Linked DNA regions of Paracoccus pantotrophus. Each later gene encodes a partner of the first gene's protein in a complex. Links are inferred from orthologs where the notes say so. Each region holds a gene or a part of one and is shown in the gene's direction. Other genes may lie near its edges.

Region 1 (3,300 bases):
CCGCGCAGATGGCCACGCCCGAGGCGATCAATTTCATGGCCACGCATGGCCGCGGGCTGATCTGCCTGTCGCTGCCCGGCGCGCGCATCGACGCGCTCGGCCTGCAGCTGATGAGCCCCAAGAACTCCAGCCGGCACGAAACCGCCTTCACCATGTCCATCGAGGCGCGCGAGGGCGTGACCACCGGCATCTCGGCCCATGACCGCGCCCATACCGTCGCGGTGGCCATCGACCCCAGCAAGGGCGCGGCCGACATCGCCACGCCCGGCCACGTGTTTCCGCTACGCGCCCGCGAGGGCGGCGTGCTGGTGCGCGCCGGCCATACCGAGGCGGCCGTCGACGTGGCGCGGCTGGCGGGGCTGAATCCCTCGGGCGTGATCTGCGAGATCATGAACGAGGACGGCACCATGGCGCGGTTGCCGGACCTGGTGGCATTCGCGCAAAAGCACGGGCTGAAGATCGGCACCATCAGCGACCTGATCGCCTATCGCCGCCGCCACGACAACCTGATCGCCGAGCGTGGCCAGCGCGCCGTGCATTCGATCCATGGCGGCGACTGGATGATGCGCATCTTCGCCGACGAGACCTCGGGGGCCGAGCATATCGTGCTGACCAAGGGCGACCTGACCGCGCCCGGCCCGGTGCCGGTGCGCATGCATGTGCTGGACCCGCTGCACGACGTCCTGGGGATCGGGCGCGAGAATGCCGGCACCCTGGACGCCGCCATGCGCATCATCGCCGAAGAGGGCCGGGGCGTGGTGGTGCTGTTCCGCGACCTCGAGCCGCGCCTGCCGCGCCAGGACGAGGTCTCCTCGCATGTGCTGCGCCAATACGGGCTGGGGGCGCAGATCCTCTCGGCGCTGGGGCTGTCGGAGCTGGTGGTGCTGACCAATTCGGCGCCGGTGAAGGTGGTCGGGCTTGACGCCTACGGGCTTTCGATCCATTCCACCCGTTCGATTCCCAAAGAGTGACGCCATGGCCGCCAGCATCGAACATGACCAATTGCCGCTGCCCCGGATCGAGGGCGGCGCGCGCCTGCTGATCGTGGTCGCGCCCTATTACCGCCAGATCGCCGACGGGCTGATCGCCGGCGCGCGCGCCGTGGCCGAATCCGCCGGCGCCACCGTCGATCTGGTCGAGGTGCCCGGCGCGCTGGAAATTCCCACGGCCATCGCCCTGGCGGGCGGGCGCAATCTCTATGACGGCTATGTCGCGCTTGGCTGCGTGATCCGGGGCGAGACGACGCATTACGACACCGTATGCAACGACAGCTCGCGCGGGCTGATGCTGCTGGGCCTGCAGGGCCATTGCATCGGCAACGGCATCCTGACGGTCGAGAACACCGCCCAGGCCGAGGTCCGCGCCGATCCGCAGGGCCAGAACAAGGGCGGCGGCGCGGCGGCGGCGGCGTTGCATCTGATCGCGCTCAAGCGCGGCTGGGCCGGGCAATCGCCGCGCGGCGATGCCTCGGTGCCGCGCGACGTGATCCGGCTGGCCGGCGAGATCGACGGGCCGGGCAACGCATGAGCGGGCCGGGCGACAAGACGCGCCGCGACGGCGACCGGCAGGCGCGGCAGGCCCGCGCCGCGGCCGCGCGGCTTTATGCGGTGCAGGCGCTGTTCCAGATGGAGGCGGGCGGCCAGTCCGCCGACCGGGTGCAGCGCGAGTTCCTGAACTGGCGCATCGGCCGCGAGGACGAGGACGACGACATCGTCTCGGCCGAGGCGGATCAGGCGCTGTTCACCCGAATCGTCGACGATGCCGTCACCTGGCAGTCCAGGATCGACCAGATGACCGACCGCGCACTGGTGGCAAAATGGCCCATCGACCGCATCGACCCGGTGCTGCGCTCGGTCTTTCGTGCCGCGGGCGCCGAACTGGTGACGCCCAAGACCCCGCCCAAGGTGGTCATCGCCGAATATGTCCGCCTGGCGCAGGCCTTCTTCGCCGAGGGGCGCGAGTCGAAATTCGTCAATGCCGTGCTGGACCATATGGCGCGCGAAGCCCGGCCCGAGGCATTCTGACGCGGGGCGCGCGGGATTTTCTTCTCGGGCTCTGCCGCGATCCGCGCTAGAATGGCCAGGCTTGTCTGTTCCGGGAAAGAAGATGCCGCAACTCGTCCGGCTTTACATCGTCAGCATCGCCATCGGCTTCGCGCTGGCGCTGGTGTTCACCGCGCTGCTTCTGGCGCTGGATGTCGGCACGCTGCGGCACCTGGTGACGGCCACGCGCGGCGGCTGGATGGCGGTGCTGATGCTGGTCGTCTTTCACACCATCCTGTTTTCGGGGGTGCAGTTCGGCATCCGGATCATGCTGATGGCCCGCAAGGAAGGCCGCGGCGGCGGCCTGCGGCAGCGGATTCGGCGGCGTCCGGCGCCGGCCTCGGTCCCCGCCGCAGGCCCGCGCTGATCGCCGCGGCGGCTCGGAAGCGGCGCTGCATTTTTGCCTTGCCACTGTGGACCTTTCGCAACAATTCCATCTCGGAAAGGCGCCTATCGGGCGCCTTTTTTTTGTGCAATCCGAGCCGGCTGCCGCAACGTGGAAGATTGTCATATTTCGTGAGCCATGTGGTGTCCTGTTACCCGGCTGAGACCGGGGCAAAAATTGCCGTGCAACCTGCGGGCGAAAAGGTTTCATCACGATTTCGCATGATCCGTTTTCCGCCGATGGGCAGGTTCCCGCCGAATTTCACGTTTTTGCGAGGTTCGGCGCAGTTTTCCGGACCTCTTTATCGTCGGGCATGACGGTTCTACCTCTGAGCCAGCAGAGATGCTCGTGGTTCCGCAAGGGCGGCGCCACGGACACGAAACGGTTCGGAAAAGGACTGATACAATGAAGACGCTTGCTTACCTCGCCGGTGCCACGGCCCTGGCCGCCGCATTTTCGGCCCCCGCCTTCGCGCAATCCGAAATCGCCACGGGCGCCGACGCCGCCGGGATCACGGAAGTCAACGAACAGATGCGCGATGTCGAGGATGCGGTGCGCGACGATTTCGAGCGCTCGTCCGACGCCTATCGCTTCGGCAATCCCGAGCGCCGCGAAGGCACCTTCGGCTCGGTCGCGCTGACCTATGCCGGCCGCACCGGCAACAACGAGAACCAGGACTTCAGCCTGGCCGGCCGCCTGTCGCACAACCAGGGCGCGTTCTCGCAATCGGTCGGCATCCTGCTGGAATATGGCGAGGATGACGACGGCGATACCGATACCGAAAAGACCTATGTCATCTATGACGGTCTCTACAACATCAACGACCGCTTCTATGCCTTTGCCCTGGGTCGCGTGGCGACCGACGGGCTGGCC
Region 2 (3,103 bases), 590 kb from region 1 along the record:
CGCCCGACGAAGAAGACGACCTGCACCGGTGTCGAGATGTTCCGCAAGCTGCTGGACCGCGGGGAAGCCGGCGACAACATCGGCGCGCTGCTGCGCGGCATCGAGCGCGACGGCGTCGAGCGCGGCCAGGTTCTGGCCAAGCCCGGCTCGGTGACGCCGCATACCGAGTTCGAGGCCGAGGCCTATATCCTGACCAAGGAAGAGGGTGGCCGGCACACGCCGTTCTTCGCGAACTACCGTCCGCAGTTCTACTTCCGCACGACGGACGTGACCGGGACGGTGAAGCTTCCCGAGGGCACCGAGATGGTGATGCCGGGCGACAACCTGAAGTTCACGGTGGAGCTGATCGCGCCGATCGCGATGGAGGAGAAGCTGCGCTTCGCCATCCGCGAGGGCGGCCGCACGGTCGGCGCCGGCGTGGTGTCGAAGATCCTGAAGTGATCTGGCGGGGGCGGCGGCCCTGCGCCGCTGCCCCGCCCGGGATCATCGGGTGATCCCGCGAGGGATATCGCGATGAGGGGCCGCTCCGCAGGGGGCGGCCTTTCTGCTTGCCGCGGCGCGGCAGCCGGGGCGCTGCCCCGGACCCCGGGATATTTCGGCAAGAAAGAAGCAAGGCAAAGCGGACGCGCGGGAGAGGGGCCGGAGAGGGGGGCAGGCTCGCCGTGACTTTCGTCGAAGCCGCTCCTGGAGGCTGCCGTGACGTGAAACCCGCCCGAGGGCGGGTTTTCGCGTCTTCATTCCGTCAGGCCGGGAAAGCCCGATTGGGCGAATGGGGTAAGGATGCTTTCGACTGCCTCCGATGATAGCGGCGTGCCGAAGGCACGACCTGGATGCCGCGAAAGACCAGCCCTGCCGGCACGGGGATGCCGGGCCGTGCCTTGCGCAGGCCCCGGGCGCGTCATTCGGCCCGGGGGATTGGCGTGGGAAACCTCGGTGGACGGGACGGCGCCTTTCAGGGGCGGATAGTGTCGCGAGAATTGCGGCAGCAGAGCCTTCACGACATTCGCCAGTAAGACGGAGCTTGAGCGGGCACGTTCGGCTTAAACCGCGCCGCCGGCAGCAGCTTTCATGATGGCGCGGGCCGGGCCGGGTGCTTGACCGCCGCCGCGGAAACCGCTAGACGGGCGCATCGCTGCCGGTTCCTGTTCTTGCGAAAAGAATCGGTTGCCTTGCGCCGGGCCGTCCGCTATGGGGGCGGCCTGCTCTTGTTTATACGGTTCGACGCTGGCGGTGCGTGGTGTGTCGTCAGCCTCTCAACTTGAACTCCCCGCAAGAGGGATGAGAATGCAAAGCCAGAATATCCGCATCCGGTTGAAGGCGTTCGATTACCGCGTCCTGGATGCCAGCACGCAGGAAATCGTGAACACCGCCAAGCGCACCGGCGCGCAGGTCCGCGGCCCGATTCCGCTGCCCAACAAGATCGAGAAATTCACCGTTCTGCGCGGCCCGCATATCGACAAGAAATCCCGCGACCAGTGGGAAATCCGCACGCATAAGCGCCTGCTGGACATCGTCGACCCGACCCCCCAGACCGTGGACGCCCTGATGAAGCTCGACCTCGCCGCCGGCGTGGATGTCGAGATCAAGGTGTAAGGAGGCCATCATGCTGCGGACTGGTGTTATCGCCAAGAAGCTGGGCATGACCCGGCTGTTCCTGGAAGACGGGCGTCAGGTGCCCGTCACCGTACTGCACGTGGACAACGTGCAGGTCATCGCTCAGCGCACCGCCGAGAAAGACGGCTACGTGGCGCTGCAGCTCGGCGCGGGCGAGGCCAAGGCCAAGCGCACGACCGCCGCGCTGCGCGGCCATTTCGCCAAGGCGAATGTCGCGCCCAAGCGCAAGATCGCGGAATTCCGCGTCTCGCCCGAGAACCTGGTCGAGGTGGGCGAGGAGATCGTCGCCGACCATTACTTCGAAGGCCAGTATGTCGACATCGCCGGCACCTCGATCGGCAAGGGCTTTGCCGGCGCGATGAAGCGGCACAATTTCGGCGGTCTGCGCGCCTCGCACGGCGTGTCGATCAGCCACCGCTCGCATGGCTCGACCGGCCAGTGCCAGGATCCGGGCAAGGTGTTCAAGGGCAAGAAGATGGCCGGTCATCTGGGTGCCGTGCGCGTCACCACCCAGAACCTGCAGGTCGTCAAGACCGATGCCGAGCGTGGCCTGATCATGGTCAAGGGCTCGGTGCCGGGTTCCAAGGGTGGCTGGGTCACGATCAAGGACGCCGTGAAGAAGCCGCTGGCCGAAAACACCGTTTTCCCGGCCGCGACCCGTTCGAAAGCTGCCCAGGCCGAGGCTGCCGCCCCTGCCGAGGCCGCCGCGCCCGAAGGAGACAACTGATGAAACTCGACGTTATCACGCTCGATGCCGGCAAGGCCGGGGACATCGACCTGAGCGATGACATCTTCGGGCTTGAACCGCGTGCGGACATCCTGCACCGCGTCGTGCGCTGGCAGCGTGCGAAGGCGCAGGCGGGCACCCATTCGGTGCTGGGCAAGTCGGATGTCAGCTACTCGACCAAGAAGATCTACCGCCAGAAGGGTACCGGCGGCGCCCGTCACGGTTCCCGCAAGGCGCCGATCTTCCGTCACGGCGGCGTCTACAAGGGCCCGACCCCGCGCAGCCACGCGTTCGACCTGCCCAAGAAGGTCCGCGCGCTTGGCCTGAAGCACGCCCTGTCGGCCAAGGCCGCCGCGGGCGAGCTGGTGGTCGTGGACAGCCTGAACATCGGGGAAGCCAAGACCGCGGCCGTCGCCAAGGCGGTCAAGGAAAACGGCTGGAAGCGCGTCCTGGTGATCGACGGTGCCGAGGTGAACGAGAATTTCGCCCGCGCCGCCCGCAACCTGGAAGGCGTCGATGTGCTGCCCTCGATGGGTGCCAATGTCTATGACATCCTGCGCCGCGATACGCTCGTGCTGACGCGCGCCGGTGTCGAAGCTCTGGAGGCTCGCCTGAAATGAGCGTGAAACCCGAACATTACGACGTGATCGTCAAGCCGGTCATCACCGAAAAGGCCACCCTGGTGGGCGATGCCAACGCCTATGTCTTCCAGGTGGCCAAGGAATCGACCAAGCCGGCGATCAAGCAGGCCGTCGAGGCTCT

The links.
Region 2: the proteins of nusB (region 1) and rpsJ are in contact, whole or in part, in a solved structure (PDB 3D3B), measured with the Escherichia coli proteins. The link is inferred for Paracoccus pantotrophus from one-to-one orthologs.

The regions. Positions count from the first base shown.
Region 1 is NZ_CP044426.1:934,474-937,773, reverse strand. Bases 289-3,273 are described here. They hold nusB (transcription antitermination factor NusB), read left to right. Parts: upstream 289-1,523; coding sequence 1,524-2,024; downstream 2,025-3,273. Other genes in these bases: ESD82_RS15075 (DUF481 domain-containing protein), read left to right, coding at 2,833-3,273; ESD82_RS15080 (hypothetical protein), read left to right, coding at 2,107-2,409; ESD82_RS15090 (6,7-dimethyl-8-ribityllumazine synthase), read left to right, coding at 976-1,527; ribB (3,4-dihydroxy-2-butanone-4-phosphate synthase), read left to right, coding at 289-971. In the rest of the region: more of ribB, read left to right, coding at 1-288; more of ESD82_RS15075, read left to right, coding at 3,274-3,300. UniProt on the Escherichia coli protein: Part of the processive rRNA transcription and antitermination complex (rrnTAC). The complex forms an RNA-chaperone ring around the RNA exit tunnel of RNA polymerase (RNAP).
Region 2 is NZ_CP044426.1:1,526,641-1,529,743, reverse strand. The notes cover bases 151-2,938. They hold rpsJ (30S ribosomal protein S10), read left to right. Parts: upstream 151-1,284; coding sequence 1,285-1,593; downstream 1,594-2,938. Other genes in these bases: rplD (50S ribosomal protein L4), read left to right, coding at 2,341-2,938; rplC (50S ribosomal protein L3), read left to right, coding at 1,604-2,341; tuf (elongation factor Tu), read left to right, coding at 151-441. In the rest of the region: more of tuf, read left to right, coding at 1-150; more of rplD, read left to right, coding at 2,939-2,961; ESD82_RS18065 (50S ribosomal protein L23), read left to right, coding at 2,958-3,103. UniProt on the Escherichia coli protein: Involved in the binding of tRNA to the ribosomes. Part of the processive rRNA transcription and antitermination complex (rrnTAC). The complex forms an RNA-chaperone ring around the RNA exit tunnel of RNA polymerase (RNAP).